DNA from 4 places in the Oceaniradius stylonematis genome. Region 1 is predicted to be linked to each of the others. Evidence: predicted binding sites of a transcription regulator. Region 1 holds the regulator's gene; each other region holds the start of a gene.
What was found. The regulator PhoB, encoded in region 1, activates phosphate uptake and scavenging genes when phosphate is short. The targets are predictions, from matches to a motif close to TGTCATNNANCTGTCAT.
Positions count from the first base shown of each region.

Region 1 (3,206 bases):
GGCGATGTTCCATCTGGGCGAGCTGGTGGAAGTGGACGACACCGAGACGATGTTCACCAACCCGTCCGAAAAGCGCACCCAGGACTATATCACCGGCCGCTTCGGCTGATCGCCACGACCCGCCTTCCGAACAGAAACGGAACCAAGAACATGTCCCAGCACACGGTCACCGCGTTCGAAGAAGACATGAGCTTCCTGGCTCACAAGATTGCCGAGATGGGCGGTCACGCCGAGCGCATGATGGAACAGTCGGTGCGCGCGCTGGTCGAAAACGACCTGCAGCTGGCGCGCCGGGTGGTCACCGACGATCTGGTGCTGGACGAAGCGCTGCGGCTGATCGACGACAAGTCGGTGCTGGTGATCGCCCAGCGCCAGCCCGTGGCGAGCGATCTGCGCGAGGTCTTCGCCGCCATCCGCATCTCCACTGACCTCGAACGGATCGGCGATCTGGCCAAGAACATCGCCAAGCGCGTCGAGGCGATCAATGAAGGCAAGCATGGCGTGCGCCTGGTGCGTGGCATCGAGCATCTGTGCGAGCTCACGCTGGCGCAGCTCAAGGAAGTGCTTGACGCCTACGGCACGCTGTCGACCGACAAGCTGTCCATGATCCGCGACCGCGACGACGAGATCGACGCGATGTACACATCGCTGTTTCGCGAACTTCTCACCTATATGATGGAAGACCCGCGCAACATCACCACCTGCACCCATCTCCTGTTCTGCGCCAAGAACATCGAGCGCATCGGCGACCACGCCACCAACATCGCCGAGGCCGTCTATTACATGGTCGAGGGCGACCGGATGCCGCCGTACCGGCCCAAGGACGACAAGAGCCACAAGATCAGCGTCGAGGCCGGAGAGGGGCAGTAGGCCAACACGCTGCACGACTGACGGAAGACGACGGACATGGGTGCGACACCAAGGATCATGGTCGCTGAAGACGAGGAAGCCCTGAGCGTCCTTCTTCGCTACAATCTGGAATCGGAAGGCTACACGGTCGAAACCGTGCTGCGCGGCGACGAGGCGGAGATCGCGCTGCGTGAGACGCCGCCCGATCTGCTCATTCTCGACTGGATGCTGCCGGGCCTCAGCGGTATCGAACTGTGCCGCCGCCTGCGTGCCAGAACCCAGACGCAGCGCCTGCCGATCATCATGCTGACCGCGCGCGGCGAGGAATCCGAGCGCATTCGCGGCCTGTCGACCGGCGCCGATGACTATGTGGTCAAGCCTTTCTCGACCCCCGAACTGATGGCCCGGGTCAAGGCGATGCTGCGCCGTGCCCGGCCCGAGATCATGGCATCGCTGCTCAAGGTCGGCGACATCGAGCTCGATCGCGAGACCCATCGGGTCTACCGCAACGGGCGCGAGATCAAGCTCGGGCCGACCGAGTTCCGGCTTCTGGAATTCTTCCTTCAGGCTCCGGGCCGCGTCTTTTCGCGCGGTCAGCTTCTCGACGGGGTCTGGGGCGAGAACATCTATGTCGACGACCGGACCGTCGACGTGCATATCGGCCGCCTGCGCAAGTCGATCAATTTCGGCCGCCTGCGCGATCCGATCCGCACCGTGCGCGGCGCCGGCTACGCGCTCGAAGGCTCCTGAGCCGCGCAGACACGTTCAAGCGCGACAACGCCCGACACAGAAGACCGCGGCACCGGGCCGCGGCCAATTTGTTACGCCATGTTTTTGGGGAGAAGCCTTGGAACCGTTCTAGCGGGCGCGCTTACGGTCGTTCTGCTGGAAGGCCAGCTTGCCGTGATATTTGCAATAAGGCGAACCGTCGTCGGTCCCGTGGCCGCAAAAGTAGAACTCGTCCGTCAGCGGGTCGCCATAGGGCCATTTGCAGGTGTTTTCGTTCAGTTCGGTCAGCATCAGCCGCTTGGCGATCGGCACGACGACATCCTCGATCGGGCGCGTGTCGGGTACGACCAGGGCTTGCGGGTCGGCATCCTGCTTGAGCGCGGTTGCCGCCATGCCTTGCCTGACGCCGCCACGCTGCATGGCCGAACCATAGGCATTGGTTCGCGCGCCGCCGCCGCCGCCGTTGCCGAGATTGGTGCGTGGTGCCGACGGCCGCTTGATCTTCGGCGCCGCGCTCTTGGTGCTTTTGGCGCGGCCCGAAAGCTTGAGCCGGTGCACCTTGCCGATCACAGCGTTGCGGCTCACGCCGCCGAGCTTGGCCGCGATCTGGCTGGCGCTCAGCCCGTCGGCCCAAAGCTTCTTCAGCATTTCAACGCGTTCGTCGGTCCAGCTCACGATCATCTCCGTTTCGACAGGCAGAATCCGGACCCGTTGCTCGGCCTTGAGGACAAGGGCCGGCGACGATACGCAAAACCGGGGAACGTCATTCTGCTTGGGCGTTTGCTCCGGCTGACAAGCTACAATATCGGTTGACTCCTGTTCAAGAGTCGGCTCGTCGCATGGGAATCGTTTTGTGCTTTTTCCCCAACTTGGCCCGACGGCGAGTATGCCGGGTCCGCCGCGCGAAGGCGGCACGATTGACGAAACCCGCCGGCGGCTCTAAGGAGATAACGGCCGCTCGCAAGGGCGGTTTTTGTGTTTTCAGCCCGGCGCCGACCGCTCCGGGCAAGCCGCCGGACGCCGTTCGATGACCAGCCAATCGGCCCTGTTCGACACTTATGCCCGTGCGTCGCTCACTGTCGAGCGCGGCGAAGGCTGCTGGCTGCATGACACGGACGGCCGCACCTTTCTCGATTTCGGCAGCGGCATCGCGGTCAACGGGCTCGGCCATGCCCATCCGCATCTGATTTCCGCGCTCACCGAGCAGGCCGGCAAGCTTTGGCACACATCCAACCTCTACCGCATTCCCGATCAGGAGCGGCTGGCCGAACGCCTGTGCGCGGCAACATTTGCCGATCGCGTCTTCTTCACCAATTCGGGTGTCGAAGCGGTCGAATGCGCGATCAAGACGGCGCGCCGTTACTTTTATGCGAAAGGCGAGCCCGATCGGGTCGGCATCATCACCTTCCAGGGTGCCTTCCACGGCCGTACGCTGGCGACCATCGCCGCCGGCGGCCAGGCCAAATATCTCGAAGGCTTCGGTCCCAAGGCCCCCGGTTTCGACCAGGTCCCCTTCGGCGACATGGATGCGCTGGAGGCGGCGATCACCGGCGAGACCGCCGCGGTCCTGATCGAGCCGGTGCAGGGCGAGGGCGGCCTCCGGCCGGTGCCCGACGAAACGCTCCGCG
Region 1 is NZ_OZ244994.1:2,231,455-2,234,660, forward strand. Features, by position in the region: gene pstB (phosphate ABC transporter ATP-binding protein PstB) at 1-109, shown strand, start outside; gene phoU (phosphate signaling complex protein PhoU) at 151-870, shown strand; gene phoB (phosphate regulon transcriptional regulator PhoB) at 907-1,599, shown strand; gene ACOQOU_RS11025 (GcrA family cell cycle regulator) at 1,708-2,253, opposite strand; gene ACOQOU_RS11030 (aspartate aminotransferase family protein) at 2,606-3,206, shown strand, end outside.

Region 2 (3,206 bases), 1.0 Mb from region 1:
GCGCCGAACCGCTTTTCGACCGCCAGCAGTTCGGGCGGGAAAGCGACGCTTTCCTCGATCTCGCCATCGGCGTTCACATGGTAGAGCCCGTGCGGGACCATCCGGTCGGTGCGGCCTTCGGAGGCCAGCCAGAACCCGCCCTCTCCGTCCGGTGTGATGCCTTCCAGATCGAGAAGCTGGGCATTGGCCCCGCCGCGGGTGACGCGCGTTGCCGCAATGATCCGGGCCGGCGTCTGGTTGGCGTCGATCGTGAAGATCGTCGGCTGCATCGCGTAGAACGAGTCGTTGACAGCGTACAGAATGCCCGGCTGCTCGGGATCGGCGGCAAGGCCGGACAGCGCGCCAAAGCCGACCGGGCGGCCCGCATCGTCCATCATCGAGCGGATCGTCGGATATTGCGCTTCACCCTCGCCCAGCTCGTAGATCGTGACATGGCTGCGCACGCCGCCATCCTCGATCAGGTCCACTTCATTGGCCACCGCCACGAGATTGCGTCCGGGGATGGCCACCGCGCCTTCCGGGCCCAGCGCCGTCGGCAGGATCTGCACCAGTTCCGGCTCGCCCTCGGGATTGTCCCGGTAGACGCCGATCACCGAGCCGCGTTCGCTGAGGAGGAAGATGTGGGTCGCGCCACCGATCTCGGCGACCTCCATGCCCTCGGGCTCGACACCCTTGTTGCCGGAGCGACGCTCGGGATAGTGGCCGATCATCGCCACTTCATATTCAAACGAAAGGCCGCTTTCGTAGAGCGCGTCGCCGTCCTTGGAGAAGATGGTGAAGCCGCGCGATCCGCCTTCATAATCGCCCTCGTTCGCCGTGACGATCCGGTTCTCGTCCAGCCATTTCACCGCATCGGGCTCGCGGACGACGCCTTGGAGCGTGCCGTCGAAGGTCAGCGCGCGCTCTTCGTCGATATCGACATTGTCGAGATCGACGGCGCCCGCGGAAAAGTGCGAGACGATCTCTCCGGTCTCGCCGTTGAAGATGGCGATATGGTTGTTTTCCTGCAGCGTGACGACGACTTCATTGGCCGTGTTGATGTCGACGAACTCGGGCTCCGGATCATCGCCCGCCACCTTGGCCAGGCCGGTCAGGTCGGCAACGACCCGGCTGTCGCAATCGATCGCACCGCCATCGAGCGCGAAGGTCACGGCAAAGCCGGCCGGCATCTGCGGAATGACGCCGTCATTGAGATCCTCGTCGCGCTCGTTCTCGATGGCGATCGCCACCAGCGAACCATCGGGCGACACGGCAACCGAATCGGGTTGACCGCCCAGATCGCAGCCATGGGCGACTTCGCCCGAAGAAAGATCGACCGAAACGATCGTGCCGGACGGCTCGGTGTAGCTTTCCGACGTGTTCAGCCCGACAATGGCGTGGCCGGCCCGCACGGCGACGGCGGTCGGCTCGCCGTCGAGCGCGACAAAGCCGGCGGCGGCCGGATTGGCCGGATCGGAAATGTCGATCATGCCGATGCCGCCCAGCGGGCTGTCCGAATAGACCAGCATCATGCCGTCCCCGGTCGCGTCGATGATCTCGGCGGAGCTTTCGCTCTCCTGCCCCATCGCGTCGGGAATGTTCGTGTTGACCGGAAAGGAAGCGACACGGTTGAAGGCGTCGGCATGGGCGTGTGCCGCAAGGGCGGCGGACAGGGCGACAGCGGCGGCGGACGACAACAGGATTGTGCGCATGGTGGAAGCTCCCTCGGGTCAGCGATGGAGCCGTCTTTTCCCGGACCGGTGACAGTCGCGTGACGCTTTGATGAAACAAAGATGACTGTTCACAGCCATGCGCGGCATTGCACTCGGGCGCCGCGCGGCGTATATCGGCAAAATCTTCCGGACATTGGTGGCTCAGCCCACGCCCGCGACACCGGCGCGGACGAACGGGAAAGCTTTATTCGCACGAAAGGTTCACGCAGATGGCAAACCAGCTTCTCATGCCCAAGGCGACCGCCGTTTGGCTGGTCGACAATACCGGCCTCACCTTCGACCAGATCGCCAAATTCTGCGCGCTGCATCCGCTCGAGGTCAAGGCGATCGCCGACGAGGAAGCGGCGCAGGGCATCAAGGGGCTCGACCCGGTGACCACCGGCCAGCTTTCGCGCGAAGAGATCGAAAAGGGCGAAGCCGACCCCAACCATGTGCTCAAACTGTCCGATCCCAAGGTTCGCGTGCCGCAGGCCAAGCGCAAGGGCCCGCGCTATACGCCGGTCTCCAAGCGTCAGGACCGGCCCAACGCAATCCTGTGGCTGGTGCGCTACCATCCCGAGCTGAAGGACGCGCAGATCTCGCGTCTCGTCGGCACCACCAAGAACACGATCGAACAGGTGCGCAACCGCACTCACTGGAACTCGGCCAATCTGCAGCCGGTCGATCCGGTGGCGCTCGGCCTGTGCTCGCAGATCGATTTGGACATGGAAGTGCAGAAAGCCGCCAAGAACCGCCCGGCCGAGCCCGAGACCGAGGCCGGCGACACGCTGCTGCCCGCCGCGCAGACCGAATCCATGCCGGTCTTCGAGGGCGGCGACACCCACACGCCCGCACCTGCGAGCGAAGAAGACGAGATTGACGCCGATGCCGTCTTCGCCAAGCTCAACGCGCTGAAGAAAGACGACGACACCAAGGCGGAATAACGCCCTGCCCCGGTCGTATCCGGCGCCGGGTCAGCCGGCGCAGCCTTGCGCAGCCGGAACGGCTTGCCCGTGGTCGTAGCCGACCAGACCGGCCAGCTCTTGGATGATCTCATCGTTGCCCGACGGATGAGCCAGAAGCCGGCGCGGATCGACCGGGCCGGGCAGCCTCAGGCGCCCGGCAGGCACCTGCCGGAAACCGAGCGGCGCGTAATAGGGCGCATCGCCCACCAGCAGCACGTAAGCGCTGCCCGGCGTCGCCGACGCGGCATCCACCGCGCGCCGCACCAGCGCGCGCCCGAAACCCTGGTTCTTGTAGTCGGGCGCCACCGCCAGCGGCCCCAGCAGATGGCCGCGATGGCCGCTTTCCGCCGTGACGACCGGTGTCAGCCGCACAGAGCCGAGCAGACCGCCGCCCGGCGACAGGGCGACGAAGGAAAGCGCGGGATCGTGCGGTCCCTGCTCGCGCAGCCGGAATGCCGCGCGGGTGAAGCGGCCGGGCCCGAACGCCTCGGCATGCAGGGCTTCGATCGCGTCGGCGCACTCCGCCCGTTCGGGCGCAATAAGATGGTCG
Region 2 is NZ_OZ244994.1:1,226,714-1,229,919, forward strand. Features, by position in the region: gene ACOQOU_RS06065 (esterase-like activity of phytase family protein) at 1-1,691, opposite strand, end outside; gene ACOQOU_RS06070 (DUF1013 domain-containing protein) at 1,922-2,635, shown strand; gene ACOQOU_RS06075 (GNAT family N-acetyltransferase) at 2,666-3,206, opposite strand, start outside.
Region 2: ACOQOU_RS06065 (esterase-like activity of phytase family protein) is a predicted target of PhoB. The motif match lies at 1,740-1,756, and genes of this name have one in related genera.

Region 3 (3,206 bases), 970 kb from region 1:
TGACCATCGCCGGCCTCAATTTTGGCCTGCTGATCGGCCTTTTCGCCGGCCTGATCAGTTTCATTCCCTATGTCGGCTCTCTGGTGGGGCTTGTGCTTTCGATCGGCGTTGCGCTGGTGCAGTTCTGGCCGGACTGGATCATGATCCTGGTCATCGCGGCCATCTTCTTTGGCGGCCAGGCCGTCGAAGGCAACATTCTGCAGCCCAAGCTGGTCGGCGACAGCGTCGGCCTGCACCCGGTCTGGCTGATGTTCGCCCTTTTCGCCTTCGGCTCGTTTTTGGGCTTTACCGGCATGCTGATCGCCGTTCCGGCCGCCGCCGCAGTCGGCGTTCTGGTGCGCTTTGCCGTCGGCCGATATCTGGATTCCGACCTGTATGCGGGGTCATCCGAAGATCAGGGCCGATAGCCCGGACGCGATGATGGGACCGTCATGCCCGACCGACAGATGCTGCTTGATCTGGGCCGCGCGCCATCTCTGACGCGCGAGGACCTGATCGTCACCGATGCCAATCGCGACGCGGCGGCGCTGGTCGATCGCTGGCCGGAATGGGCATCGCCCTTTGCGGCGGTCGCAGGCGGCCCGGGCAGCGGCAAGACGCATCTTGCCTCTGTCTGGCGGTCGGTGTCCGGCGCCCATGCGATGGCCGATCCGCGGCGGCCCTCTGCCGCCGACCTCGACGCAGCCCAGGCGGGCACGCCGGTCCTGTGCGACGGGCTGGCACCGGACGGGCTGGATGAGGCGGCCTTCTTCCACCTTCTGAACGCGGTGCGCGGCTCGGGCGGATCGATCCTGATCACCGCTGAGACCGCCCCGTCCGGTTGGGTATTGGCGACACCCGACCTCGCCTCGCGCTTCCGCGCCGCCACCGTCGCCAGTCTGGGCCTGCCCGACGACGATCTGTTGCGCGCGGTGGCCGTCAAACTCTTCGCCGACCGGCAGGTTGCCGTCGATCCGGCGGTGGTCGCCTACCTGCTGCCGCGTCTCGAACGTTCCTTGTCGGCACTCGCCGATATCGTGGTGCGGCTCGACGAGGTGGCGCTGGCCCGCAAAATGTCGATCACGCGGCCGTTGGCCGCCGAAGTGCTGCGCGAGATTTCACAGCAGGATCAGGGCCGGCTGGGCCTTTAAGCATGATCGGCCGAAGCGCTCGCACTGTCACCAAATCGTGGTAATTGTGGACTAGGGCGGAGCGAAACCGCAGCACGGGAATGGCCATGGACAAGACGGACCTTCAGGAGGTCGCCGCCAGTTACGAGAATGAGGGCGAGGTGCACGGCGCACCGACGTCGCCCGTGGCGATGATCGCCCAGGACGACCCTTCGCGCTTCATCAACCGCGAGTTTTCCTGGCTGCAGTTCAACTGGCGCGTTCTGGACGAGGCCCGCAACGAGCGTCAGCCGCTGCTCGAACGCCTCAGGTTCCTGTCGATCTCGGCGGCCAATCTAGACGAGTTCTTCATGGTCCGCGTCGCCGGCCTTGCCGGTCAGGTCCGCGAGGGCGTTTCCGAGCGCTCGGTCGATGGCCGGACGCCGGAAGACCAACTCGACATGGTGCTCGAGGAGATCGCCCGCCTTCAGACCGAACAGCAGGTCGTCCTGTCCGAACTGCGCGAGGAGATGGCGCAGGCCGGCATCGCGATCGTTCGGGCCGAGAGCCTGACCGACGAGGACCGGGAATGGCTGGAGGACGAGTTCCTGCAGACGATCTTTCCGGTTCTGACGCCGCTTTCCATCGACCCGGCGCATCCGTTCCCGTTCATTCCGAATCTGGGCTTTTCGATCGCGCTGCAACTGGTCAACCGCACGACCAAGAAGGTCATGAACGCGCTTCTGCGCCTGCCGACCGCGCTCAAGCGCTTCGTTGCGCTGCCCACCGAGGCGCCGAATTTCCGCTTCATCTCGCTTGAGGACATTGTCGGCCTTTACATCGCCCAGCTTTATCCCGGCTACGAGATACGCGGGCAGGGCACGTTCCGCATCATCCGCGACAGCGATCTGGAGGTCGAGGAAGAGGCCGAAGACTTGGTGCGGTTCTTCGAGAGCGCGCTCAAGCGCCGGCGCCGCGGCCAGGTGATCCGCATCGAGTTCGACCATGAGATGCCGCGAACCCTGAGGGAGTTTGTCGCCCATGAACTGGGCGTGCCGGAGGCGCGGGTCTCCGTTCAGCCCGGCATTCTGGCGCTCACCACCGTCTCGGAGATCGTCAAGGTGCCGCGCGACGATCTGCTCTACGCGCCTTACACCGCGCGTTTTCCCGAGCGTATCCGTGAGCACAATGGCGATTGTCTCGCCGCCATCGGCCAGAAGGACATCCTCGTCCACCATCCCTATGAGAGCTTCGACGTGGTCGTCCAGTTCCTGCGTCAGGCGGCGGCCGACCCGGACGTCATCGCCATCAAGCAGACGCTCTACCGGACCTCGAACGACAGCCCGATCGTCCGCGCGCTGATGGACGCCGCCGAGGCCGGCAAGTCGGTGACCGCGCTTGTCGAGCTCAAGGCCCGCTTTGACGAGGAGGCCAACATCCGCTGGGCGCGCGATCTCGAGCGCGCCGGCGTGCAGGTCGTGTTCGGCTTCGTCGAACTGAAGACCCACGCCAAGATGTCGCTCGTCGTGCGCCGCGAGGAGAACGGGCTGCGTTCCTATGTCCATCTGGGCACGGGCAACTATCATCCCATAACCGCGAAGATCTATACGGACCTGTCCTACTTCACTTGCGATCCGGTTCTGGCCCACGATGTGGCGCAGGTCTTCAACTTCATCACCTCCTATGCCGACCCGCCCGAGGACATGCGTCTTGCCGTCTCGCCCATGCATATGCGCGACCGGCTGGTGGGCCTGATCGAGGCCGAAACGGCTCATGCGAGCGCGGGCCGGCCGGCCGGCATCTGGATGAAGATGAACTCGCTGGTCGACGGCCATCTGATCGACGCGCTCTACGAGGCAAGCGCCGCCGGCGTCGAGATCGATCTTGTGGTGCGCGGCATCTGCTGCCTGCGCCCGCAGGTGCCCGGCCTTTCGGAAAACATTCGCGTCAAGTCGATCGTCGGCCGTTTCCTCGAACACAGCCGCATCTATTGCTTCGGCAATGGCAACGCCCTGCCGTCCGAGGATGCGATCATCTACATGGGTTCGGCCGACCTGATGCCGCGCAATCTCGATCGCCGCGTGGAAACGCTGGTGCCGCTGGAAAACGAGACCGTGC
Region 3 is NZ_OZ244994.1:3,203,162-3,206,367, forward strand. Features, by position in the region: gene ACOQOU_RS15790 (AI-2E family transporter) at 1-407, shown strand, start outside; gene ACOQOU_RS15795 (HdaA/DnaA family protein) at 432-1,130, shown strand; gene ACOQOU_RS15800 (RNA degradosome polyphosphate kinase) at 1,301-3,206, shown strand, end outside.
Region 3: ACOQOU_RS15800 (RNA degradosome polyphosphate kinase) is a predicted target of PhoB. The motif match lies at 1,156-1,172, and genes of this name have one in related genera.

Region 4 (3,206 bases), 250 kb from region 1:
CGTCCGACTTGCCGGTCTTGGCCCAGTTCGATCCCTGGTCGGTGGAAATCCACAGACGGCCGTCGGCGTCGATGGCGCAGTTGTCGGGCGAACCGAACCAGCCATGTTCGGAGGTTTCCGGGTGCCATTGGGCGCCCACCTCGGCGATCGAGGGATCGCCGCATTTGACCAAGATCGACCAGGTGCCGGTCGTCGCCGAGTGGTTGCCGCCCTCTTCCTTGATCTCGATGATGTGGCCGAAGTTCGATTCCGGACGCGGGTTGGCCGCATCGACCTGCTCGGGCGTGCGGCGGCTGTTGTTGGTCAGCATGATGTAGGCCGTGCCGTCGCCGCGCGGCTGGGCGTCCTCAGGACGATCCATCGGCGTCGCGCCCAGAAGATCGGCGGCAAGGCGCGTGTCGATGGCGATGTCGGCCTGGCTTTCAAAGCCGTTCTCGGCGGTCAGCGGGCCTTCGCCATGAACCAGCGGCAGCCAGTCGATGGTGCCGTCATCGTTGAAGCGCGCCACATAGAGCGTGCCTTCGGACAGGAGCGAGGAGCCGAACACCGAGTTTTCGTCGGTCACGGCATCGGCCGACACCCATTTGTACTGATAGTCGAAACGGTTGTCGTCGCCCGAATAGATGACCAGGCGGCCATCGGACGCAACGGTTGTCTCGGCGCCTTCGTGACGGAAGCGGCCGAGCGCCGTGTGCTTGATGGGTGTCGCGTCCGGGTTCATCGGATCGACTTCGACAATGTAGCCGAAACGGTTCGGTTCGTTGGGCTCCTTGTCGATGTTGAACCTGTCGTGGAACTTGCCCCACGCATACCAGCGGCCCGGCACGCCATAGCGTTCCATCGAGGCGGCCTCGGGCTGGGCCGAAAGGTCGGGATCGCCTTCGGCGTCGAGCGTGTCGGTCCAGAAATAGCCGTGGAAGTTCTCCTCGGCCATCAGATAGGTGCCCCAGGGCGTCATGCCGCCGGCGCAATTGTTGATCGTGCCCAGCACGTTCATGCCGGTGGGATCGGCGCTCGTTTTCAGGCGGTCATGGCCGGCAGCCGGACCCGAGAAGGTGATCGGGGTTTCGGCGGTGATGCGGCGGTTGTTCGGATTGTCGCGGTTGACCGACCATTTGCCGTCCTCACCGCGCACGATCTCGAAGACCGAGCCGCCATGAGCGGCCATTTCGATGTCGACGAGTTCCTTGGTCATTTGCTCGAAGCCGGACCGGTCCTGGCGGCCAATCCCGGGGAACATCACTTCTTCATTGGTGTACTCGTGATTGACGCAGAGCATGCCGCGGCCGGGCTCGATCTCGGCAAAGCCGACATAGTCATTGTTGTAGCCGAACTGTTTGGCCTGGGCTTCGGCGGTCTGGTTCATGACGTCGAATTCAGGCGAATCGGCCATGATGGGATCGCCCCAGCGGATCAGCACGTCCGCATCGAAGCCGTCGGCGATGTGATGGGTCTGGTCGTTGCCCCAGCGCAGTTCGGTGAAGTTGAAGCGGTCGCCCTCGGTCATTGCGAGCGCCTGTCCGGGCGCGGTTAGGGCCGAGGTGCCGAACAGGGCCGCAGTGGCCGTCACGCCCAGCACGCCGCGCAGAACGTCGCGGCGGCCATAGCGGCGGTTGATCACATCGCCGATCGTGTTGCCGAGATTGGGGTTGGTCGGGATGTCGTCGAATGCCTCGAACGCCTCGGCACGGTTGCCGTGCGCAGGGTCGTTGATGATCTGCTTGCGATCCATGGAAGTCCTCCGGGTGTCATTTTTGACGTGTGTGCGCGCATCCGGCTTTGGGCGCAGCCGCGGCACCAAACCTTGCTTGCAACTTTTGTGTGACAGGCATGTTTCGATCTGGAAGGATTCCAAGCTCGTGCCCCATTCCTTGCTGCGCGAATTGTCGCATCGGCACAGGGCTTACCTCGCGTTCACGAAATCGTGGACGAAGGTGAGATGCAAACCGCCGACACGACCGCTATCTTCACGTTCGACACGGGAGTTTGCCATGGTGACGAAACGATCATTCCTGACGCTGGGCCTCGGCGGCGCCGCTGCCGCCGGCATCTTCAAATGGTGGGGCGCAAACCCGGCGACAGCTGCCGCGGACGGCGCTTTCGAAATCGTCAAGACCGAGGAAGAATGGCGGGCGCAGCTGACGCCGATGCAGTATGCGGTGTTGCGCGAAGAGGCGACCGAACGCCCGTTCACCAGCCCGCTCAACGACGAGAAGCGCGCCGGCGTCTTCCATTGCGCGGGATGCGACCAGGAACTGTTCCTGTCGGAGACCAAATATGACAGCGGCACAGGCTGGCCGAGCTTCTGGCAGGAGATCGAGGGCAAGGTTGCCTACAGGACCGACTACAAGCTGCTGATCCCGCGCACCGAGGAGCATTGCAGCCGCTGCGGCGGTCATTTGGGCCATGTCTTCAATGACGGCCCGCAGCCGACCGGCAAGCGCCACTGCATCAATGGCGTGGCGCTGAAGTTCACGCCCGCCGACGGCTCCGAGCCGGTCTACGGCTGACGGCACTTACGCCAGACAGCACGCAAAGAAAAAAGGCCGATCCGGTTTCCCGGATCGGCCTTTTTGATGGCGTGAACGAAGGCGAGCGGCTTACGACGCCTTCTTCTGGTCCTCGTCGTCGTCGATTTCCTCGAAATCGGCATCGACCACATCGTCAGAGGCGGCGTCGGCTTCCGCATCGCCTTCGGCGGCGGCCTGTTCCTCGGCCTGGGTGGCTTCATAGATGGCCTGTCCGAGCTTCATCGAGGCTTCTGCGAGCGCTTGCGTCTTGGCGGTGATCGCCTCGGCGTCGGGGGTCTCGGCGGCGGTCTCTTCCTTGAGCGCGGCGATCGCGTCCTCGATGGCCGTCTTGTCTTCCTCGGACACCTTGTCGCCATGCTCGGACAGCGACTTTTCGGTCGAGTCGATCAGCGACTCGGCCTGGTTCCGCGCTTCGACCGCCTCGCGGCGCTTCTTGTCCGCCTCGGCATTGGCCTCGGCGTCCTTGACCATCTGTTCGACTTCCTCGTCGGACAGTCCGCCCGAAGCCTGGATGCGGATCTCGTGCTCCTTGCCGGTGCCCTTGTCCTGGGCCTTGACGTTGACGATGCCGTTGGCGTCGATATCGAAGGTCACCTCGATCTGGGGGATGCCGCGCGGCGCCGGCGGAATGCCGACCAGATCGAACTGGCCGAGCAGCTTGTTGTCGGCGGCCAT
Region 4 is NZ_OZ244994.1:2,482,680-2,485,885, reverse strand. Features, by position in the region: gene ACOQOU_RS12220 (PhoX family protein) at 1-1,732, opposite strand, end outside; gene msrB (peptide-methionine (R)-S-oxide reductase MsrB) at 1,992-2,510, shown strand; gene dnaK (molecular chaperone DnaK) at 2,601-3,206, opposite strand, start outside.
Region 4: ACOQOU_RS12220 (PhoX family protein) is a predicted target of PhoB. The motif match lies at 1,736-1,752, and genes of this name have one in related genera.